DNA from 4 places in the Pseudocitrobacter sp. 73 genome. Region 1 is predicted to be linked to each of the others. Evidence: predicted binding sites of a transcription regulator. Region 1 holds the regulator's gene; each other region holds the start of a gene.

Region 1 (6,016 bases):
CGCGTTCAAACTGGCGCGTTACTACGCCTCTACGCGTCATAGCCCGTACAAAAGTAAGATTATTGCCTTCCATAATGCCTTCCATGGTCGCTCGCTGTTTACTGTTTCTGTCGGCGGTCAGCCGAAATATTCCGATGGCTTTGGCCCGAAACCGGCGGATATCGTCCACGTGCCGTTTAACGATCTGCATGCGGTTGAAGCGGTAATTGATGACCATACCTGCGCGATTGTGGTCGAACCCGTTCAGGGCGAAGGCGGCGTGCTGGCCGCGACCCCGGAATTTTTACAGGGGCTGCGTGACCTGTGCGATAAACATCAGGCGCTGTTGGTGTTTGATGAAGTGCAGAGCGGGATGGGCCGTACCGGCTCGCTGTTTGCCTATATGCACTATGGCGTGACGCCGGATATCCTTACCAGCGCGAAAGCCCTGGGCGGTGGTTTCCCGATTAGCGCCATGCTCACGACTGAAGATATTGCCAGCGCATTTCACGTCGGCTCCCACGGCTCGACCTACGGCGGTAACCCGTTGGCCTGTGCTGTGGCGGGTGCGGCATTCGATATTATCAACACGCCTGACGTGCTCGATGGCGTTCACGCCAAACGCGAGCGTTTCGTGAAGCATTTGCAGGATATTGACGCGAAGTTTGATATCTTCAGCGATATTCGCGGAATGGGGCTGCTGATTGGCGCCGAACTGAAAGAGCCGTACAAAGGCCGCGCGCGTGAATTCCTTTACGCCGCCGCCGAGGCGGGTGTCATGGTGCTGAACGCCGGGCCGGACGTGATGCGTTTCGCGCCGTCGCTGGTGGTGGAAGAAAAAGACATCGACGACGGCATGACGCGCTTTGCTCAGGCAGTGGCAAAGGTCGTTAGTTAATATGGCGGTTTAGCCAGATACCGTGCCGTGGCCGCTGACGCCATGCCACCGACGAAATAGTGTGCATGGTGTTGAGGTGGCCCAGAATACGCTGGAGATGCTGTTCCATGGTGCTGAGTGGCCCATGGGACAGCGTATCCGGCGACTCCATGATGTTCACATCCCCGCTGCTGCCCGATTCATCATACTCCAGACGCTGCTGACAGCGTTGCAGGGCGACTTCACACGATTCCAGATAACGCTGCATCAGTTCCGGCGAGAGCGTATCGTGCTCACGCGCCAGCGTGGTCATCGCGTTGATATGCTCAACGATGAACTGGCTGTGCGTCACCCACAGTTTCATATCTTCCAGATAGTGCGTATTGAAGCCCGGTTCCTGCATCGCCTGATTGAGCGAGTTAAACAAGGCGTTATGGGCCTGGTTGACGCGCATACGTTGATACGCCAGTTTTTCCGCGGCAGGGTCGTCACTCAAAATTAACTGGATTGCCTCCTGATCCGCTTCCAGCGCTGAATGCGCATTTTTCCGCAGCAAACCACTTTGCCACTGCGGCCACAGCCACAGCATGCCACCAAAGGCGATCAGGCAGCCAATAATGGTGTCGGCGAAACGTGCGACAATAAACTGCTCACCGTTGAGCGTCAGCAATTGCAGGGTATATACCGCCGTAATGGTAAATCCCACGGTTGCCCAGCCGTAGCTTTTGCGAATGATCAGATAGCTTATCAGGGTGATCACCAGCATCGCGGCCAGCGCAAGCCCTTCCGGGAAATGATAGTGCAACGTTGCAGCGGCAATCACCAGCCCCGCCAGCGTACCCGCTGCACGGTGGAAGATACGCACGCGCGTCGCGCCGTAGCCGTTTTGCGTCACCAACAGCACGGTCATTAAGATCCAGTAAGGTTTTGGCAGATGCAGTGCCGCCCCCATCAGGCTGGCGATGCTCAACATCACGCTTAAACGCGCGGCATTACGCAGGGCGGGTGATTTCAGTGACAGATAGCTTTTCAACGCCGGGAACAACGGCAGGCGGCGCTCTTTATCGGCCATCAGATTACGCGGATAAAGCGGGCGCTGAGAACGCAACACTTTGGCGATGCGGCTGAAGTGCCAGGCGCAGAACTGCCCAACCGGGTTATCGGGATGCTGGCGGGCAATTTTCTCCAGCGCGCCAATTTGCTTATCCATATTGAAGCGCGTCGGGAAGCGGTGATAAAGAATGTCATCGGCCATGACCCGCAGGCGCGCGGCGACGGTTTGTGCGTTCCAGCGAATCACCACTTCGGCGTGGCTGCGCTCGACCAGTTTTTGTACCTCTTCCGGCTGGTGCAGGCTCACCGAGATGTGCTCCTGCAAATCCAGCCCCATCTGGAAGGCGCGTAGCAGGCGCTTGTAATCATTGTGCTGATTCGCCGCCAGCATGTGCATCTGCTGATAGCACTGGGAGATAAGATCGACCACTTTCTGCTGACGGTTGAGCAACGGCGGCAGGGCGGTGTTCGGGTCGGTATGTTGCGTCAGCAGGCTATATTTGGCTTCGCAGTACTCCGCCAGTTGGCGATAGAGCAGGCTTAACGATTCGCGCAGCGGTTGTTCGCGCCACAACCAGAACCAAAACCAGTTAAACAGCCCGTACCACAACGTGCCGAGTGCGTAGATAAGTAACGGCTCCCAGATGGGCATGTTACCCGCCAGGCTTAGGGTAAAAATCGCGGCAATCAGCGAAGCCGGAAGCAATCGCCCGTGCAGTGCGCTGATTTCGGCGGTAACACCCAGCACCATCGCCAGACCCGTGAGGATAAACGGCAGCGGGATATCATCAGCCAGCAGCAATTGCACAATCAGGCTGCATCCGGCGAACAGCGATCCACCAATAATCAGGCGTTTGAAGAAGCGTTTATGGGGAGTATCCAGCCCGGCGATGTTGCAGCAGGCAGGCACTAAAGAGAACAGTAAACCGTGTTGAAGCTGGCCGAGGATCAGGCCGACGGCGACCGGCAAACATAACACCAGCGTTTGCCGCAGTGCATAGTTGACTTCCGGGTGGTAAATCAGCCTGCGCCACATAAGAGACAAAAACGGCGTATTGCGTGAACAATACGCCGTCAGACGGGATTAACGCGTGCCGTAAACGACGATCGTTTTACCGTGTGCGGAGATCAGATTCTGATCTTCCAGCATCTTCAGGATGCGACCCACCGTTTCACGGGAGCAACCAACGATCTGACCGATTTCCTGACGGGTTATTTTGATTTGCATACCGTCCGGGTGGGTCATGGCATCCGGCTGTTTCGCCAGATTCAGCAGCGTCTGTGCGATACGACCGGTAACGTCGAGGAACGCCAGGTTACCGACTTTCTCAGAGGTCACCTGCAGACGGCGCGCCATCTGAGAGGAGAGACGCATCAGGATATCCGGGTTAACCTGGATAAGCTGACGGAATTTCTTATAGGAGATTTCCGCCACTTCACAGGCGGTTTTCGCTCGAACCCAGGCGCTACGTTCCTGGCCCTCTTCAAACAGGCCCAGTTCACCGATGAAATCGCCCTGGTTGAGGTAGGAAAGGATCATCTCTTTGCCTTCCTCATCCTTGATGAGTACTGCCACGGAGCCTTTAACGATGTAATACAGCGTTTCCGCTTTTTCACCCTGGTGAATCAGCGTGCTCTTCGATGGGTACTTATGAATGTGGCAATGAGACAAGAACCATTCGAGAGTCGGGTCTGTTTGCGGTTTGCCAAGCACCATGCGCGGTTATCCTCTGTTATAAGCTATCGCCAGCGGCATAAATCAGGCCGCCACTGGTTGAAATAATATCCTTCCCTCTACCTGGGAAGTCGGTCGTCAAAGATTGTCGCGACCAGTATGTGATGTCCTCTGCATACATGCAGTACGTTTATGTATCTCTGTAGCATCCCGACTGTTTTAGCATAGCTTTCGCCGTGTGTCTCCTGGTGTCTCGCTTCAGCATGACCCAGGTCTACTTCCGTTGCGAGATTTGTTATGTGCGCGTAATCTGACAATAAATTTGCAACTTTGGAGTGACAACTATGCAAGCGCGTGTGAAATGGGTTGAAGGGTTAACCTTCCTGGGTGAATCAGCTTCCGGGCACCAGATTTTGATGGATGGCAACTCAGGTGATAAAGCACCAAGCCCGATGGAAATCGTGCTGATGGCAGCGGGCGGCTGTAGCGCTATCGACGTGGTGTCGATTCTGCAAAAGGGGCGTTATAACGTGACCGATTGTGAAGTTAAACTGACCTCTGAACGCCGCGAAGAAGCCCCGCGTATTTTTACCCACATCAACCTGCACTTCATCGTGACGGGTAAAGAACTGAAAGATGCTGCGGTGTCCCGCGCGGTGGATTTGTCGGCAGAGAAGTACTGTTCAGTGGCGCTGATGCTGGGCAAAGCGGTGAACATTACCCATTCTTATGAGGTGGTGGAGGGGTAAGTTGAGACACCCCTCACCCTAACCCTCTCCCGCAGGGAGAGGGGACTGACCGTGCGGTGTTCAGGTTCTGCGCTGATTTTCTCCCTCTCCCTGCGGGAGAGGGCCGGGGTGAGGGGCCCAGCCTGCACCCTTCACCCAATCTTCTTCCCTTCCATCAACCGCTGCACCAGCGGCGTCATGATCAATTCCATCGCCAGCCCCATCTTGCCGCCAGGCACCACCAGCGTATTCATATGCGAGATAAACGAGCCCTGCAACATTGCCAGCAGCCATGGGAAGTCGATATTGTCGAGATTGCGGAAGTGGATCACCACAAAGCTTTCATCCAGCGACGGAATGCCTTTGGCGGCGAAGGGATCGGAGGTATCGACCGTTGGCACGCGCTGGAAGTTAAGATGTGTGCGCGAGAACTGCGGGGTGATGTAGTTGATGTAATCTTCCATCGAACGGACCACGGAATCCATCACCGCCTCGCGGGAGTGACCCCGCTCGCTGGTGTCGCGGATCATCTTCTGGATCCACTCCAGGTTCACAATTGGCACCACGCCCACCAGTAAATCGACATGTTTCGCCACATCGTGATGCGGCGTAACCACGCCGCCGTGCAGCCCTTCATAAAACAGCACGTCGGTCGGCTCAGGCAGCGGCTGCCACGGGGTGAAGGTTCCCGGCACCTGATTCCACGGCACCGCTTCATCATAGGTATGCAGATATTTTCGCGATTGTCCGGTGCCGCTGTACCCGTACTCGCGGAAGGTTTGTTCCAGCAGGCTGAAGTCGTTGGCATCCGGGCCGAAGTAGCTGATATGACGCCCCATATCGCGCGCCTTACGAATCGCTAAGTCCATTTCCGGACGCGTGTAGCGGTGGAAGCTGTCGCCTTCCACCTCTGCGGCGTGGAGTTTAAGCTGGGCGAAAATCTTGCGGAACGCGAGGCTGGTGGTGGTGGTTCCCGCCCCGCTGGAACCCGTGACGGCGATAACCGGATGTTTGGCAGACATAGCGAACAACTCCCGAGTCGGTAAGATTAACCGCGAAACTGGCTGCGGGGCATGATGTTGACGGTTTCATGAAGTTCCGACCACACCAGTACCGCTTCGCCGCGTTGTAGTTGCTGTTTTACGTCGGCGACCTTTTGCGCAAGTGAACGTTCATATTCACCATAATCGGTGCCTTCACGCAACACAAAGCTTTCAATCAGGTTATCGAGCGTTTCAGCGTCGATGTCTTGCCACGGAATGATCATTTTTCACCTCCAAGCCACGGCATCAGCCAGTTGGGAATACGTTGCTCCAGCCACATTTGCGGTCGGCGGAAGGTGCCGCCGATAAAGCCGACATGGCCGCCATGTTCCGTTAACTGGTATTCGACGCAGGCGGGGAGTGAGTCGGCATCGGGGATAACGTGTTGATCCATAAAGGGATCGTCCTTCGCATGAATAATCAGCGTTGGAATGGCTATCTGATTGAGCAACGGCATGGCGCTACATTGACGATAATAGTCGATAGCGTCGGCGAAACCGTGAATTTTGGCAGTAATCAAGTCATCAAATTCACGGATTTTGCGCACGCGCTTAAGCTGGCGCAAATCGACCGGCAGCGTGCCAGGATACGCCGCCAGTTTGCGCGAGGCGTTGCCTTTTAACAGGTTGAGCAAATAGCGCTGATACACCCGCGAAAAGCC
Region 2 (6,016 bases), on a different contig from region 1:
ATGGTGCTGGCGGCGGCGTTGCTATCGACCTTTCTGACCAATGATGTGGCGCTGTTTATTATTGTGCCGCTCACGCTGACGCTCAAAAAATGGTGCGCCATTCCGGTTAACCGCTTGATTATTTTCGAGGCGCTGGCAGTAAACTCCGGTTCACTGCTCACGCCCATCGGCAACCCGCAGAATATTTTGCTGTGGGGCCGCTCCGGCCTGAGCTTCCCGGCTTTTACATTGCAAATGTTACCGCTGGCGCTGGCGATGATGGCGACGCTGCTCGTTCTCTGCTGGTGCTGTTTTCCAGCGAAAAAACTGCAATTTCAAAGCAGCGATACCACACCTTCATGGCGGCCAAAGCTGGTATGGTGCTGCCTGGCCTTCTATCTGGTTTTCCTCGCGGCACTGGAGATGAAGCTCGAACTGTGGGGGCTGGTGTGCGTGGCCGTGGGCTTCCTGCTGCTGGAGCGGCGCGTGGTTTACAGTGTCGACTGGTCCCTGCTGCTGGTCTTTATGGCGATGTTCATTGATGTGCATCTGCTGACGCAACTGCCAGCATTGCAGCATTCACTGCATGGCGTCGGGCAACTGTCGAATGTTTCTTTATGGCTTACGGCGATTGGTCTTTCGCAGGTGATCAGCAACGTGCCTTCAACGATTTTGCTGCTTAATTATGTCCCGCCCTCCATTCTGCTCGCATGGGCGGTGAACGTCGGCGGTTTTGGCCTGTTGCCCGGCTCGCTTGCCAACCTGATTGCGCTACGTATGGCGAACGATCGCCGTATCTGGTGGCGCTTCCATCTCTATTCTCTCCCCATGCTGCTGTGGGCGGCGCTGGCCGGTTACGGTCTGCTGCATCTCCTCGGTCTCCTTTAATCTTTCAGACAGGCTCACAAAACGTGAGCCTTTTCGTTGCGTCACACAGCGCTTTCTAATATGACTAGCCATATATATTATTTGACTAGTCATATTTGAGGGCGTCATGATGAACACACTGCCAGCTGATTTTCTTTGGGGAAACTCTGTTTCCAGCATGCAAACCGAAGGCGCATGGAACGAGGGCGGAAAGGGGATGTCGGTGTATGACATTCGCGAGCCGAAAGAGCATGCCTCTGACTGGAAGGTCGCCACCGATAGCTACCATCGCTTCGACGAAGATTTTGATTTAATGCAGGATCTGGGCATGAACTGTTACCGCTTCCAGATTGCCTGGAGCCGCGTTTGCCCGGACGGCGACGGTGAGTTTAATGACGAAGGGATCGCGTTTTATCAACGCTTTATCGATGGGCTTGTCGCGCGCGGCATCGCGCCGATGATTTGCCTCTATCATTTCGACATGCCGCTGGCGCTGGCGGAAAAATACAACGGTTTCACCGATCGCCGGGTAATGGACGCGTTCATCCGCTATGGCAAGAAGATGATCGATTGCTTTGGCGACCAGGTGACCTGGTGGCTCACCTTCAATGAACAGAACCTTTACCATATGCCGGAAGCATTTTTGATTTCCGGTTATATGCAGGGTGAGAAAACGTTACGCGAGCTTTATCAGATTCAGCACCACGTGATGATGGCGCACGCACATCTCACACACTATCTGCATGAAACCAAACCCGGCAAGCTGATGGGCGGCATGCTGGCGCACGCCCAGGTGTACCCGGCAACCTGTAAACCGCGCGATGTGTTCTGCGCCCGTCAACTCGACGAATTCTTCAATCAGAATCTGTTACGCGCGTTTGCGGGGCAGGGCTACAGCCCGGAAGTGATGGCATTTGTCGAGAGAGAAGGTTTGCGTGATATTTATCGCGAAGAAGACCTCGCCGCATTGGCGACGCTAAAAAATGATTATATGGCCTTTAGCTACTATGCCAGCCGCACGTTGAGCAGCGATCCCATTCAGGAAGGCACTGCCGTCAATAACTATATGCGCTTTGGCGATACCCCCAACCCGCACCTGAAAGCCACCGAATGGAACTGGCAAATCGATCCGCTTGGGTTCCGCAGCATCATAACGCGATACTATAACGACTGGCGTCTGCCGGTCTTCCCGATAGAGAACGGCATTGGTGTGATTGAATCCTGGGATGGCGAAACGCCCGTCGCCGATGATTATCGCATCGCCTACCATCGCGACCATATCAACGCTATGAAAGAGGCCATTTTTGAGGATGGCGCACAGGTGATAGGCTATCTGGGCTGGGGGTTAATTGATATTCTCAGCTCCCAGGGCGACATGCGTAAGCGTTATGGCGTGGTGTATGTGAACCGGGAAAACCATGATTTGAAAGATTTGCGCCGCGTGCCGAAGAAAAGCTACGCGTGGTTGAAGCGGGCGATTCACAGCAACGGCGAAGAGATGTAACACCCATTAAGGAGCGGAAGATGGCGGCGAAGTACCTCTCCATCGCACAGGAAATTAAGCAGCGTATTCTGAGCCAGCGCTACCCGGCGACAGAACCGCTGCCCGATCAGCTGGCGCTGGCGGCTGAATTCAACACCAGCCGCATGACCATTCAGCAGGCGATGCGCCAGCTGATTGTTGAAGGCATTATCTATGCGCGTCAGGGGCAGGGGACGTTTGTGCGTAAAAACTTCCGCCAGCTTTCGCAGTGGGATGTCGCGGGCAGCGACTATTTCGGCGCAACGGAAACCTGGCGACATCTTGGTGAAGTAACAAGCCAGGTGATTGCATTTGAGGTGCGCTTCCCGGATGAAAAAGAACAAACCTCTCTGCTGATCAGTGCCGATGCGCCGGTGTATGACTTTATCCGCCTGCGTTTAGTCAACGGTGAACCGATTTCGCTGGATATGACAGTAATGCCGGTCGCGTTGGTGCCGGGGCTCAATAAATCACATCTGGAAAGTTCGGTATTTCGCTACGTGCGCGAAACGCTGGGCTTAAAGATGATGGGCTCATATCGTGTGGTGCGCGCCTGTAAACCGAATGCCTGCGACAGAGAGTATCTCAACTGCGACGAGACTGACCCGGTGCTGGAACTGGAGCAGGTTATTTATCTGGAAGACGGTACGCCACTGGAGTACGCACACTGTCATTATCGTTACGATCATGGCGGGTTTGTGATGGTGAATAATGGGTGAGGGGAGTGCGCGTTGGTGCCCTCACCCTAACCCTCTCCCACAGGAAGAGGGAACCGATTGTGCTCGTTTTCTCCCTCTCCCTGTGGGAGAGGGCCGGGGTGAGGGGAAAAAACGCACCAATACCCAAAAAAAATGGCGAAGCATCAGCTTCGCCATTTTCACATCTGAACCGAATCAGTTCAGACGAATCGGCACACCGGCACGATTCTGAATCGCCTGACTCAGCACGTCCTGGTCTACGTCAGACTGAGAGGTCACTTTCTGCACCGCAGAGTTCAGCGTAACCGGAACGGTTTCACCGCCTTCAAACTGGGCTTCAGTCGTTGACAGCGGATTGTGAACTTCAATGAAGCGGCTACCATCGGGTTCTGTGGTGGCTTTCACCGGCTCATCAATAAACTGGACGCGAGTACCGACCGGTACGCTTTCGAACAGGAACTTGATGTCTTCGTTACGCAGACGCACACAACCGTGGCTTACGCGCAGACCGATACCAAAGTTGGCGTTAGTGCCGTGAATCGCATACAGGCGACCGATGTACAGCGCGTAGAGACCCATCGGGTTATCCGGGCCAGCCGGAACCACTGCTGGCAGTGGGTTACCCGCGGCGCGATATTCCGCGTGCATTTTCGCTGTCGGCGTCCAGGTCGGGCCCGCTTTCTTACGTTCTACTTTGGTGGTCCAGTTAATCGGCGTGTCTTTGCCCAACTGGCCGATACCGATTGGCAGCACGATGACCGTGTTAGTGCCTTTCGGGTAGTAGTACAGACGCATTTCCGCGCTGTTGATCACGATACCTTCATGCACGGTATCCGGCAGAATCAGCTGCTGTGGAATGGTCAGTACGGTGCCGCCTTTTGGCAGATACGTATCCACGCCCGGGTTAGCTTCCAGCATGTTGGAAAGACCCATCTGATACTGCGCCGCAAAGTATTCCAGCGGCTGCTTGTTGTTTTCAGGGATGGTGATCACCTGATTCTGACCAATGACACGACTACCATCCGTCGGTAACGGATATGTCACTGCGGATGCGGTTTTACAGAAGCCAACGACTGCAAGCGCCGCAGCGAAAAGTGTTGTTAATTTCATGTTCATGTTGTTCGAGATATCAGTGCCACTCAGGCTGTGGTTGGAAAATCGGATGTATGATGGAAGCGCATTATATGTGCATTCCCGGCAACAGGGAATTCAGATGTGTACGAAATCACATTTTTTTCACTTAGGTGACAGTTTAGCCCGTTACGAAGGCGGGCGATTTTAATTCGGAATTGTGGCATAATAGGCGGTTTGTCACATTCCTCAGGATACTTCCGTGTTAGTTACCAGCAACGTTACCATGCAGTTTCAAAGGTAGTAAAAAAATCATGGGATGTGGTGCTTCTGTGCTTCCTAGAAGATTTGACGAAATTATCTTTGTATGATTTTTGATTCTGTTCTCAAGCAGGTTATCTGCCGAAAAATCCAGCATTTTAATGAAAATATAGGTGACTGATAGTTCTTTTCGTTATATTCGAATCCATGATTTAGTTATAAAAGCTATAAAAAAAATTCTGCATTTTCAGATAAATGCTGTAGCATGAAAGCATTAGTTAAGACTTGAGATAAATCGTCATCAACTGAGTTGCAAAACTCGCGGAAAGCTTAACTGCTTTCTACCTTTTTACCCCCACGCATGGCTCCTGACGCCTCCGGGCAGTACTGGCAGCATAGCATGATGGGTATTCGAACCCTCTGGGCGACAGAGGGTTCGTGGAGCGGGGAGCTAGTGCTGTTCAATCTCATCCTTATGAGGGCGAGCCTTTGGTGTTTAAGTGAGCAAAATGTTCACGCGCCATCGGACATAAGGAAAAAGTCGACATGAAAAAAGACAGCTTAACTAAAGAACAGCAGGCACAGAGCAAATCAACCTTGAAGAAGTGGTTGGTTACTGGATGGAAAGGTGTGAAACTCGCAATTCGCGTAGCTAACATCATATGTACAGTGATTAACTATTTTGAAGGGGGAGACGAGTAATGTGTCCTCCCTGGTTTCAAAACAAGTAGGTACAAGTATGTTAAATAAAGCCTTGAAATTGATTAGACAATACCATCAGCAAACTGTTTTGGAACTTTCTCAGGCGACCTCTCTTCCAAAAGAAACTATCTTACTATTGGAAAATGGTTCCGTAGCTCCTTCGTTAGATGTGCTCAATAAGTACTCAGAGCATTTTGACATCCCAGTTAAATCATTACTTTTTTTCTCCGAGTCTTTGTATAAAAGTAATAAATTTTCAGAGCGGTTTAGACTGAATTGTGCGGGTAAAATTTTAAATGTAGTCGAATGGATTGCTAAAAAAAATGAAATCTAAACCCGAACTTAAAATCTCAACGCGAGATAAATCATACAAATTAATTGATTCCCCGCTATATAAACTGAAAAACAAAAAAAGACTGGCGCAACTTTTAAATATAAACCTTTGTGATTTCCGCAAGTTAACAAGCGATGATGAAAACTACTCTGTATTTGAGCAATTATCAAAAAAAGGAAAAGTGCGAAAAATACAAAAGCCAGTTCACAAACTGGATGTGGTGCACACGAGGATCGCTAGTCTTATATGCCGCATTCAGACTCCATCGTATCTGCATTCTGGAAAAAAAACATGTTCCAATATTAGTAATGCTAGTGCGCATATAAATGAGTTGAATTTGCTCACTACAGATATTAAATCATTTTTTCCATCGACAACAAGGAATATGGTTTTTTCTTTCTTTTATTCTGTGATGAAAACTTCATCTGATATAGCTGATATTCTATCGCATATCTGTACTTGCCATGGACATATACCTACAGGGAGTAGGATTAGTATGCCGTTGGCATTTTGGTCCAACATTAGAATGTTTACAGAGCTAGAAAATTTAAGCCGGTCATTAAATGTGACTATGACAGTCTA
Region 3 (6,016 bases), on a different contig from region 1:
CCTTAGGCGGGCAGCAGTGGAATAACCTGAGCATCGTTTCGCAGCCGTCGGCGCAGGGTACCAAAGTTGATGCGCAGGGCCGCGAAGTGAATGCCACGCTGACCATGCACGACAATGCACCGTGGCAGGCGGCAATTCGCTATCTGTATTACAACCCATCCGCGACGCCGCTGACGCAGGCCTCGGCGGCGTCGACAGGCCCGCTCACCCGTAATCGCATCGATTTCAGTGGCTGGCCGGATCTTCAGCTTCGTTGTGCGGAATGCTGGCTATGGGGGCAGAAATATGGCCGTATCGACGGCGATTTTGCCATTAAAGGCGACACCCTGACGCTCAGTAACGGCCTGGTGGATACCGGCTTCGCGCGGCTGACCAGCGACGGCGAATGGGTTAATGGGCTGAATAGTCAGCGGACGTCGCTGAAAGGAAAATTGCGCGGCAAGAAAATTGATGATGCGGTGGCGTTCTTTGGTATCGCCACGCCAATCCGCGACTCCTCAATTGACCTGGATTACGACTTACACTGGCGCGCCAGTCCGTGGCAGCCGGATGTCCCGTCGCTGAACGGTATTTTGAAAACGCGTATTGGCAAAGGCCAGTTTACCGATTTGAGCACTGGCCATGCGGGTCAGCTGCTGCGCCTGCTGAGCGTCGATGCGCTGCTGCGTAAACTGCGCTTTGATTTTAGCGATACCTTTACGGAAGGCTTCTATTTTGACTCTATCCGCAGCACCGCCTGGATTAAAGACGGCGTGCTGAACACGGATGACACCCTGGTTGATGGCCTGGAAGCGGATATCGCCATGAAAGGTTCGGTCGATTTAGTCCGCCGTCAACTGGCGATGGAAGCCATTGTTGCGCCTGAGATTTCTGCAACTGTCGGTGTGGCAGCGGCGTTTGCCATTAACCCGATTGTCGGTGCAGCCGTCTTCGCGGCCAGTAAAGTGCTGGGGCCGCTGTGGAGCAAAGTCTCAATTCTGCGTTATCGCATCACCGGGCCAATCGATTCGCCGCAAATCAATGAAGTTCTGCGCCAGGCGCGCAGCGATACGAAGCAATGATTTGACGCAATCGCACAATTGCCTCACTCTTTTAACACGAGCATTTTAGCGGTAACTAACGAGTAGCGAATAATGAGTCTAAACCTGGTAAGTGAACAATTGCTGGCAGCGAACGGCCTGAATCATCAGCGCCTGTTTGACATTCTTGGTCAACTCGCCGAGCGCCGTCTCGATTATGGCGATCTCTATTTTCAGTCGAGCTATCACGAATCCTGGGTTTTAGAAGACAGCATCATTAAAGATGGTTCTTACAATATCGACCAGGGTGTTGGCGTGCGTGCGGTGAGCGGTGAAAAAACCGGGTTTGCCTACGCAGATCAGATTAGCCTGCTGGCACTTGAGCAGAGCGCACAGGCGGCGCGGACCATCGTTCGTGACGCGGGTGATGGCAAGGTGCACACGCTGGGCGCGGTAGACCACTCTCCGCTCTATACCTCGCTCGATCCGCTGCAAAGCATGACCCGTGAAGAGAAACTCGATATTTTGCGTCGCGTCGATAAAGTCGCGCGTGCGGCTGATAAGCGCGTACAGGAAGTGTCTGCCAGCCTGACGGGCGTGTATGAACTGATCCTGGTCGCCGCAACGGACGGTACGCTGGCGGCGGATGTTCGCCCGCTGGTGCGCTTGTCTGTCAGTGTTCAGGTTGACGATAACGGCAAACGTGAACGCGGCGCGAGTGGCGGCGGCGGTCGATTTGGCTACGACTATTTCCTGGCAGACCTCGATGGTGAAGTGCGCGCGGATGCATGGGCAAAAGAAGCCGTGCGTATGGCGCTGGTAAATCTTTCAGCCGTCGCGGCGCCTGCGGGAACGCTGCCGGTGGTGCTGGGCGCAGGCTGGCCGGGTGTGCTGCTGCATGAAGCGGTAGGTCACGGTCTGGAAGGCGACTTCAACCGTCGCGGCACTTCTGTTTTCAGCGGTCAGATGGGCGAGCTGGTGGCCTCTGAACTGTGTACGGTCGTCGATGACGGCACCATGCAGGATCGCCGTGGCTCTGTGGCTATTGATGATGAAGGTACGCCGGGTCAGTACAACGTGCTGATCGAAAATGGCATTCTGAAAGGCTACATGCAGGACAAACTCAACGCGCGTCTGATGGGCGTTGCACCGACCGGGAACGGCCGTCGTGAATCCTATGCGCATCTGCCGATGCCGCGTATGACCAACACTTACATGCTGGCCGGGAAATCGACGCCGCAGGAGATTATCGAATCCGTTGAGTACGGCATTTACGCGCCGAACTTTGGCGGCGGCCAGGTGGATATCACCTCCGGGAAATTCGTCTTCTCGACGTCAGAAGCGTATCTGATTGAAAACGGTAAAGTCACGAAACCGGTGAAAGGCGCGACGCTGATTGGTTCCGGTATTGAAACCATGCAGCAGATTTCCATGGTCGGTAACGACCTGAAGCTGGATAACGGCGTGGGCGTTTGCGGTAAAGAGGGGCAGAGCCTGCCGGTTGGCGTGGGTCAGCCGACGCTGAAGGTTGATAACCTGACCGTGGGTGGCACCGCGTAATTTTGCCTTGCCGGATGGCGGCTTCGCCTTATTCGGCCTACGGTGTTGTGCGCGTTGTTGCCGGATGACGGCTTTGCCTTATCCGGCCAACCGATCGAGTAGGCCTGATAAGCGTAGCGCCATCAGGCGAAATGCCTCAACGTTCTCCCGTCTCATCTTTACCCCGCATCCCCTGATACAGCCTGGCCACCTCGACAAAATAATCGGTCAGGTAATTAATACACACCTGCACTTTCAGTGGCAGCTTATCTTTCTCGGTATAAAGTGCGTAAACCGGACGCGGATCGGACTGGTAGCGCGGCAGCAAAATTTCCACCTCGCCACGGTTAATCTCTTCGATCACCCACATGAGCGGCACGTACGCGATCCCCGCACCCGCAGAGAGCCAGCGGCTAAGCGTCATCGGATCGTTAGTCACAAATCGCCCTTCAGGAATGAGGCGTGTGGTCAGGCCTTCGGGGGCGATCAGCTCAAATTCGTTATCCGGACGCACGCTGTATTCCAGCCATGAATGGTTGGCGAGGTCGGCGGGCTTCTCTGGAATGCCTGCATGTTGTAGATAACTTTTAGCCGCGCAGATAACCATCGGCATCGAGCCTAACCGGCGCGAGAAGAGGCTGGAATCCTGCAATGCGCCAACGCGAATGACCACATCCAGACCATCGGCAATCAGATCCGGGGCCGGAATACCCGTGACCAGATTTACCGTCAGGCCGGTGTACTCCTTCAACATCTCCGCGGTGATCCGCGCGAGGACATTTTGTGCCATAGTTGAAGAACAGCCAATTCGCAGCGTACCGATAGGTGTGTTGTTAAACGCGTAGAGCTGTTCGTGGACATCCTGAGCCTCAAACAGCATACGGCGGCATCCCTGGTAATATATTTTGCCGGCTTCTGTGAGACCTATACTACGCGTGCTGCGGTTTAACAGCTTAACTTGTAACTCATCTTCCAGCTTTGATACAGTCTGGCTGATGGAAGAGACGCTCATCTGAAGCTGTTTCGCGGCGGCGGTGAACGAGCCTTGCTCGACCACTTTGGCAAACACCGACATTCGTTTTAGTCGTTCCATTATTCACTCTGGCTTAAAAGTGATTTAGATCACAATATATAGATAACGGCATAACAGTTACGTTAATATACTGTTAGCTGAATAATTAAAGCGCACTCTCACCTGCACGCTAGTCTAAACCAAGGTCAACATGAGTCTGTTTCCTGTCATTGTGATTTTCGGCCTGTCATTCCCGCCGATCTTCTTTGAGTTGCTATTGTCGCTCGCCATCTTCTGGGGGGTGAGGCGACTGCTTATTCCAACCGGTATCTATGACTTTGTCTGGCACCCTGCGCTGTTCAATACGGCATTGTATTGCTGTCTTTTTTATCTGATATCACGTTTGTTCGTTTGAGGTAGATGTGAAAACGCTAATAAGAAAAATCTCCCGTACAGCCATCACACTGATACTGGTTATTCTGGCTTTTATCGCCATTTTCCGCGCCTGGGTGTACTACACCGAGTCGCCGTGGACGCGTGATGCGCGTTTCAGTGCAGACGTGGTCGCCATCGCGCCCGATGTCTCCGGGCTGATTACTCAGGTAAATATCAAGGATAACCAACTGGTTAGTAAAGACCAGGTATTGTTTACCATTGACCAGCCACGATACCAGAAAGCACTGGAAGAAGCTGAAGCCGATGTGGCGTATTACAAAGCGCTCGCCAGCGAGAAGCGTCGGGAAGCCGGACGTCGTAACCAGTTAGGCATTCAGGCGATGTCGCGTGAGGAAATCGACCAGGCCAATAACGTCCTGCAAACCGTCGAGCATCAGTTAGCCAAGGCACAGGCAACCCGCGACCTCGCACGTCTTGACCTTGACCGCACCGTTATCCGCGCGCCTGCCGCCGGTTGGGTAACCAACCTCAACGTCTTTAACGGTGAGTTTATTACCCGTGGTTCTACGGCAGTGGCGCTGGTGAAAAAGAATTCGTTCTACGTACTGGCCTACCTGGAAGAGACCAAACTGGAAGGCGTGCGAAAAGGCTATCGTGCGGAAGTCACCCCGCTTGGCAGCAACCGTGTTATCAAAGGCACCGTAGATAGCATCGCGGCGGGCGTAACCAACGCCAGCAGCAGCAATGATGCGAAAGGCATGGCAACCATTGATTCCAACCTGGAATGGGTACGTCTGGCGCAGCGTGTGCCGGTCCGTATTCATCTTGATGAACAGCAGGATAATATCTGGCCTGCCGGGACAACCGCGACGGTGGTGATTACCGGTGAAAAAGACCGGGACGCGCAGAACATGACCTTCTTCCAGAAACTGGCGCTGCGTCTGCGTGAGTTCGGTTAATCGTTATGGGCATTTTTAGCATTGCCAATCAGCACATCCGCTTTGCCATTAAACTGGCTTGCGCGATTGTGCTGGCGCTGTTTGTCGGTTTCCACTTTGAGCTGGAAACGCCGCGCTGGGCGGTTTTGACGGCAGCAATCGTCGCGGCAGGCCCGGCATTTGCCGCCGGTGGTGAACCCTATTCCGGCGCTATCCGCTACCGCGGGATGCTACGTATCATCGGGACCTTTATCGGCTGTATCGCGGCGTTAACCATCATTATTATGATGATCCGCGCGCCGTTGCTAATGGTTCTGGTGTGCTGTATCTGGGCCGGTTTTTGTACCTGGCTCTCCTCGCTGGTCCGCGTCGAAAACTCCTATGCGTGGGGGCTGGCGGGTTACACGGCGCTGATTATCGTTATCACTATTCAGGCCGAACCGCTCCTGACGCCGCAATTTGCGGTCGAACGCTGTAGCGAGATCGTTATTGGTATCGTCTGCGCGATCATGGCCGATCTGCTTTTCTCCCCGCGATCGATCAAAAAAGAGATCGACCTTGAACTGGATAACCTGCTTATCGATCAATATCGCCTGATGCAGCTGTGCATCAAGCATGGCGACAGTGAAGAAGTTGACCGCGCGTGGAGTGGACTTGTGCGCCGCACCGCAGCCCTGGGTGGAATGCGAAGCAACCTGAGTATGGAGTCCTCCCGCTGGTCGCGCGCTAATCGGCGCTTAAAGGCGTTGAACACGGTCTCCCTGACCATGATCACCCAGGCGTGCGAAACCTACATCATTCAGAACACGCGCCCGGAAACGGTCACCGATGACTATCGCGAACTCTTCGCCGAGCCGGTAGAGACCGTACAGGATGTGCATCGTCAGCTTAAACGCATGCGTCGGGTGATGGCCTGGACGGGCGAACACGGCACGCCGGTTACGATTTACGGCTGGGTGGGCACGGCGACGCGCTACCTGTTGCTAAAACGCGGCGTGATTGGTAATACCAAAATCAGCGCCCGCGAAGAGGAAATTCTTCAGGACGAAGTGGTGGTGAAGGCCGAGTCTGCCGAACGCCACCATGCGATGGTTAACTTCTGGCGTACGACG
Region 4 (6,016 bases), on a different contig from region 1:
AGCAGTTAATCAACGCGAAGAACAGCACTACCAGCGTAACGCTGTTCACCAGTGGAATGGCAATAAACCCGGCAATAAACGCAACGATCGCCAGCAGCATATAGCGTTTCTTATCAAACTTATCCGCGAGAATGCCAAAGCCAAGGCTAAAGATGACGCCGATGGTCAGCGCAATAGTCATGGCATAGCCGATGGTATCGACCGTCATTGCATACTTGCGTGTGAGGTAGATGGTCATAAAAGGAAGTGTCGCGCCACGCCCGATGGTCAACAAAAGCGACGACGCCAGCAGCGCACCGGTGGAGCGCCGTAAAGTTGGATTCATTGTTCTGCCTGACAATTTGTTATGTTTTCGTTGTGATGTGCCTTTTCAGAAATATCATGCCACCGCGCACTTGTATACCCGAGCGCAGAGCTCGTCTGAACATTTTACCCTGCCAAAAATAATGATCTGTTCGATCTTGCTATTTTTAGTTATGTTGAATCTGTTCACATAATTTTAATAAATAATTGAGGCAGGGTATGACACGTAAAGACGGGCTACTGGCATTGCTGGTGGTGGTGGCGTGGGGCATCAACTTTGTGGTGATCAAAGTGGGCCTGCACAATATGCCGCCACTGTTGTTAGCAGGATTACGCTTCTTACTGGTAGCGTTTCCGGCGATCTTTTTTGTCGCAAGGCCCAAAATTCCTCTTCACCTGCTATTGGGTTATGGCCTGACGATAAGCTTTGGTCAGTTTGCCTTTCTGTTTTGCGCGATCAAATTTGGTATGCCTGCCGGGCTGGCTTCGCTGGTGCTTCAGGCGCAGGCGTTCTTTACCATCATTCTCGGTGCATTTGTGTTTGGCGAACGTTTGCAGGGCAAGCAGGTGGCCGGGATTTCTCTGGCGGTATTTGGCGTACTGGTGTTGATTGAGGGGAGCCTGAATGGTCAGCATGTCGGCTTGTTAGGTTTTATGCTCACCCTGGCGGCGGCGTTAAGCTGGGCCTGCGGCAATATCTTCAATAAACGTATCATGCAACATGAATCAAGACCGGCGGTGATGTCGCTGGTGGTGTGGAGTGCGCTGATCCCGATTATTCCGTTTATGCTCAGTTCACTTATTTTTGACGGCCCGTCGCTGATGGCGCAAAGTCTGTTGGCTATCGATCTCACCACGATTTTGTCGCTGGTCTATCTGGCATTCGTAGCGACAATTATCGGCTATGGCATCTGGGGTACGTTACTCGGGCGTTATGAAACCTGGCGTGTGGCACCGTTATCGCTATTGGTTCCGGTCGTGGGGCTGGCAAGCGCGGCGTTAATGCTTGATGAAACCTTATCGGCATTACAGCTTTTGGGGGCGGTGCTTATTATGGCGGGCTTGTTTATTAATGTCTTCGGATTGCGTCTGCCCGGCATGCGGGCGGCGAGGGGATAAAGCAACGCCCCGCGTGTGCGGGGCGGACACAAATCAGAGGCCACGCTGGTTGTAGTACGGCACGCCCAGTTCGTCTGATTTGTCGCTACCGGCATCCATATGATTAAAATCGAACGGCGACTGTTGGTTAGCCGACGGCATAATCATGGTGTCTCGGGCGTTGTGTTGCGTAGGTGTCAGGGTTTGCTCCGCGTAACTCTGGCTGGAAACCAACGCCATAATAGCGAGGGCAGCGGAGGCGAACAGTTTCATGGTATTCCTCGATACGTCTTGTACAGGCGATTAATAACTACAGTGATTAAGCGGGAAGAGATAACGAGACTCTCCGTGCATATTGGTAACGCGATACTTGTGCGGTGGCACATCGAAATAGTTTTTAAAGGTTCGCGTCAACGTCTGCTGTGATTCAAAACCGTAGCGTTCTGCCAGGTAGAGAATCGGCTCATTGCTCTCTTTTAACTTCTGGGCAATCTCGGTCAATTTACGGGTGCGAATGTACTGACCTAAAGAGTGTCCCGTTTCCTTTTTAAACATCCGTTGCAGGTGCCATTTGGAGTAACCCGAGCGCTCTGACACTTTTTCCAGCGACAGGGGCGATTCAAGGTTATCTTCGATCCAGTCCAAAATGCTATGAATGGTGATAGCGTCAGTGTTGCGTCTGGACATCGTCTTACCTCTTTCTGTTTACGGCAAAATCTTTTTTAACAGAAGCTCAAGCGTTGCAACTTCGTTTGCCGTTAAGTTTTTTGTTAATTCCTGGTGCAGGTCCTGCCCAACAAGCTGATGACATTTCTCACAAATTTCAGCGCCTTCTGGCGTTAACTGGATAAGTACGCCGCGTTTGTCATGAGGATTCGGCAAACGGGCAATCCAGCCCCGACAAAGCAATCGGTCAAGCATTCTGGTAAGCGCGCCCAGATCGACCGAAAGGATTTTCTTCAGCTCTACCGGTGTAATGCTGCCTTTGCAGCGGATAGAGCAGAGGACCCTGAACTGTGAGGAAGTAATGTCTTCAGGCGATAGATGCTCGTTGAGTAAGCGATCTTTTTTCTGATTAACCATGTGAATCAAATGCCCAAGCGGGATGATTTCATTGAAGAGGTCGCTTGTGATGTTCACAATGGTTGCCCTGGCAAGTACTTTAGTTGCGGTGGATATTATTTCTCACGCAATCATAAGTCAACTGAATGGATTGAGGGATGCCACGATTTGCTAAAACGCTGAACAGAGACTATCCAACTACCATTAAGAGGAAATTCTGTACAACGGGGTGACATAGCAAGAGATGCTGCGAAAACGCTATACTGCATCGCGTAGACTGCGAACTTATTCGTAAAACAGAGAAGGCTAGTATCTCATATGATTGAACTTTTTCAGGCTATCGGGCTTGGTCTGGTGGTGCTTTTACCGCTGGCAAATCCGCTCACGACCGTAGCGCTTTTTCTCGGATTAGCGGGAAATATGAACGCGGCAGAACGTAATCATCAGGCACGGATGGCGTCTATTTATGTCTTCGCCATTATGATGGTGGCTTACTATGCCGGTCAGCTGGTGATGAATACATTCGGTATTTCAATACCTGGCCTGCGTATCGCCGGGGGATTGATCGTCGCGTTCATTGGCTTCCGCATGCTTTTCCCGCAGCAGAAAGCTCACGAATCCCCGGAAGCGTCCAGCAAATCAGAAGAGCTGGAAGACGAGCCGACCGCCAATATTGCGTTTGTGCCGCTGGCGATGCCGAGCACAGCAGGGCCGGGTACCATCGCCATGATTATCAGCTCGGCGTCTACTATTAAACACGGCGTGAGTTTCCCTGAATGGGTGGTGCTTGTCTCGCCGCCCATTATATTCGCGCTGGTGGGGATTATTCTGTGGGGCAGCCTGCGCAGTTCCGGGGCGATTATGCGCTGGGTAGGGAAAGGTGGCATCGAAGCCATTTCGCGCCTGATGGGATTCTTGCTGGTGTGTATGGGCGTGCAGTTTATTATTAACGGCGTGGTGGAAATTATTAACACCTGGCCGGGCGCGTAATACAGGGAGCCGGGGATATCAGCCCGGCTCACTTAACATCACGAGCGGTGCGCCTGCTCTTCTAATGACGCCGCGGGCCAGCGGCGGAAGATAATCACCGACCAGATCAATGCGGCAATCGCCGGAACCGCCCCGACATAACCAATTGAGGCCATTGAGATGTGGCTACTTATCTGGCTTCCCAGCAGCGCGCCCGCACCAATACCAATATTAAAGATCCCGGAAAACAGCGACATCGCTACGTCGGTTGCATCTGGTGCCAGCGACAGCACTTTCACCTGCATGCCCAGGCCGATAATCATAATCGCAACACCCCAGAAGACGCTCAGTACCGCAAGGTGGCTGGCCTGATGGGACGCCGGCAATAGTAGCAGCAGGCAAATCAACAGCAGACCGATCGCGCTGGTGATGAGTCCAGATGCGTGCAAATTACCCAGTTTCCCGAACAGAATACTGCCGATGATGCCCGCGCCGCCAAGAATCAGCAGCAGTATGGTGGCGAAATTCCCGCTCAGCCCGGCAACGTTTTGGACAAAGGGTTCGATATAGCTGTATGCGGTGTAATGGGCGGTTACCACAACCACGGTCAGCAGATAAATGCTGACCAGTGCAGGGCGACGGAACAGCACAGGCAGGCTTTTCAGGGAACCCGAATGCTCACTCGGCAGTTTGGGCAGCAGTTTAATCAGCGCCACCATGGTCAGCAGCGCACCCAAACCAATGGCCAGGAAGGTGGTTCGCCAGCCAAAATATTGCCCCACGATGCGGCCAATCGGAATGCCAAAAACCATTGCCAGTGCGGTACCGGTGGCAATCAGACTCAGCGCCTGTGCCCGTTTTCCGGCAGGTGCCATCCGGATAGCAAGAGACGCAGTGATCGACCAGAACACGGCGTGAGCAAACGCGATACCGATACGACTGACGACCAGCACGGTAAAGTTCCAGGCAAAGAAAGAGAGGATATGGCTGGCGATAAACAGCACAAACAGGCCAATCAATAACTTACGGCGCTCCATCTGGCTGGTCAGCAGCATAAACGGCAGTGACATCAGCGCAACTACCCATGCATAGATAGTCAGCATGATACCGACCTGCGCCGTCGTCATCCCAAAACTGTCGGCGATATCGGAAAGCAGGCCCACCGGCACAAACTCGGTGGTATTAAAGATGAAGGCCGCGATGGCGAGCGTCACCACCCGAAGCCATGCGATGTGGCGCGAGACTGTGTTCGTTGTCATAGAATTTTCTGGGGTAGTTTGGTCAGGATGAGACGTACGATCTTAAAGCCATTATAGGTTAAATGACAATCATTTTGTGATGTAGGTCTCATTTTGTATCTGTTCAATCAATGGTATTGCCCATGATTTTTTTCATCAGACTGCCGTAGCCCACAGATTTGTGTCATTTTAACGATTGAATAGCGACAGGAGATCAGAATGCGGGAAATTGATATTTATCTGGTGGATGCGTTCAGTGAGCGTCCGTTTGAGGGGAATGCCGCGGCGGTCTGCGTGCTGGAGAACTGGTTGCCCGATATGGTATTGCTGAAAATGGCCCAGCAGCACAATCAGTCAGAAACCGCATTTGTGGTTCAACAGGCGAGCGGCTTTGAGCTGCGCTGGTTTACCACACGTCAGGAAGTCAACCTATGTGGGCACGCGACACTTGCCACGGCGCACGTTATTTTTCAGCAATTGCATTACCCGGAACGCACAATCCGCTTTGAAACCGCATCAGGTCAACAGACGGTCACGCGCGATGGCGAATGGCTGACGCTTGATTTTCCGGTAGGCGAGACGCAACCCGCGACACCGCCTGCCGAGATGCTTGCCGCGCTGGGGATTACGGAGTATTTGAATGCACGTAAAGGCCGCGCCTGGGTTATTGAACTGGAGAGTCGTCAGCAGGTTGAGGCGGTGACGCCCAATATTAGCGCCATGATCCCCGGAGAACACAAAGTGGCGATTACTGCACGTGGCGACGGCGCGTATGATTTTGTCAGCCGATTCTTCTCGCCGGGTGAAGCGGTATGGGAAGATCCGGTAACCGGCTCATCGCATACTATGCTCATTCCCTACTGGGGCGAAAAACTGGGCAAAACGCGGATGCTGGCGCGTCAGGTTTCCGCACGCGGCGGCGATGTACGCTGCGAATGGCAGGGGAATCGGGTATTGATGGGTGGGAAAGCGTCCCTTTATTTGAAAGGAACGCTTTTTTTGCCTGAGGTTACATTGGGAAGATAAAGACAGCGCCTGCGCATAGCGCCAGAATGCGGATGAGATACATGGGTACGGAGAACACCCAGAATTCCGGAAGTTTGTATTTCCCCATCCCGAGTATCATGGCCGGCATTCCGTCAATCGGCATATAGCCGCCGTTCCAGCCGGAAATGACAACCGCGATGGCCGCAGCTGTGGGGTTGAGCCCAAGACTGGTGCAGGCGGCTATAGCGATAGGGGCAAAAATATAAACTGACCCCATATTCGACCCGGTGAATGTGGCGCAGGTACTGGTCAGCAACGCAAAGGCGACGATAAAGACGAACGGTGAGACGCCCGAACCC

The links. Region 1 encodes CRP, which controls carbon source genes, mostly activating them, when cyclic AMP is high. Its sites were predicted from a motif close to ATGTGANNNNNNTCACAT; they were not measured.
Region 2: the regulator CRP is predicted to act here: its motif matches at 4,280-4,297, upstream of ldtB (L,D-transpeptidase).
Region 3: the regulator CRP is predicted to act here: its motif matches at 3,669-3,686, upstream of aaeR (HTH-type transcriptional activator AaeR).
Region 4: the regulator CRP is predicted to act here: its motif matches at 4,766-4,783, upstream of F0Q32_RS13490 (sugar transporter).

Annotation. Positions count from the first base shown of each region.
Region 1 covers NZ_VTZO01000016.1:162,559-168,574, forward strand. Annotated here, with positions in the region: gene F0Q32_RS18050 (aspartate aminotransferase family protein) at 1-877, shown strand, start outside; gene F0Q32_RS18055 (YccS/YhfK family putative transporter) at 870-2,945, opposite strand; gene crp (cAMP-activated global transcriptional regulator CRP) at 2,994-3,626, opposite strand; gene F0Q32_RS18065 (OsmC family protein) at 3,929-4,333, shown strand; gene F0Q32_RS18070 (phosphoribulokinase) at 4,465-5,334, opposite strand; gene F0Q32_RS18075 (YheU family protein) at 5,361-5,579, opposite strand; gene F0Q32_RS18080 (hydrolase) at 5,576-6,016, opposite strand, start outside.
Region 2 covers NZ_VTZO01000020.1:334,183-340,198, forward strand. Annotated here, with positions in the region: gene F0Q32_RS20495 (anion transporter) at 1-867, shown strand, start outside; gene F0Q32_RS20500 (glycoside hydrolase family 1 protein) at 974-2,350, shown strand; gene F0Q32_RS20505 (GntR family transcriptional regulator) at 2,371-3,087, shown strand; gene ldtB (L,D-transpeptidase) at 3,262-4,182, opposite strand; gene F0Q32_RS26215 (hypothetical protein) at 4,945-5,100, shown strand; gene F0Q32_RS20515 (helix-turn-helix transcriptional regulator) at 5,138-5,434, shown strand; gene F0Q32_RS20520 (reverse transcriptase family protein) at 5,424-6,016, shown strand, end outside.
Region 3 covers NZ_VTZO01000015.1:242,567-248,582, reverse strand. Annotated here, with positions in the region: gene yhdP (AsmA2 domain-containing protein YhdP) at 1-1,061, shown strand, start outside; gene tldD (metalloprotease TldD) at 1,134-2,579, shown strand; gene aaeR (HTH-type transcriptional activator AaeR) at 2,716-3,651, opposite strand; gene aaeX (p-hydroxybenzoic acid efflux pump operon protein AaeX) at 3,782-3,985, shown strand; gene aaeA (p-hydroxybenzoic acid efflux pump subunit AaeA) at 3,993-4,925, shown strand; gene aaeB (p-hydroxybenzoic acid efflux pump subunit AaeB) at 4,931-6,016, shown strand, end outside.
Region 4 covers NZ_VTZO01000011.1:45,729-51,744, reverse strand. Annotated here, with positions in the region: gene ydeE (efflux MFS transporter YdeE) at 1-325, opposite strand, end outside; gene eamA (O-acetylserine/cysteine exporter) at 523-1,422, shown strand; gene marB (multiple antibiotic resistance protein MarB) at 1,456-1,674, opposite strand; gene marA (MDR efflux pump AcrAB transcriptional activator MarA) at 1,705-2,088, opposite strand; gene marR (multiple antibiotic resistance transcriptional regulator MarR) at 2,107-2,541, opposite strand; gene F0Q32_RS13495 (MarC family NAAT transporter) at 2,782-3,453, shown strand; gene F0Q32_RS13490 (sugar transporter) at 3,492-4,691, opposite strand; gene F0Q32_RS13485 (PhzF family phenazine biosynthesis protein) at 4,890-5,696, shown strand; gene F0Q32_RS13480 (SLC13 family permease) at 5,680-6,016, opposite strand, start outside.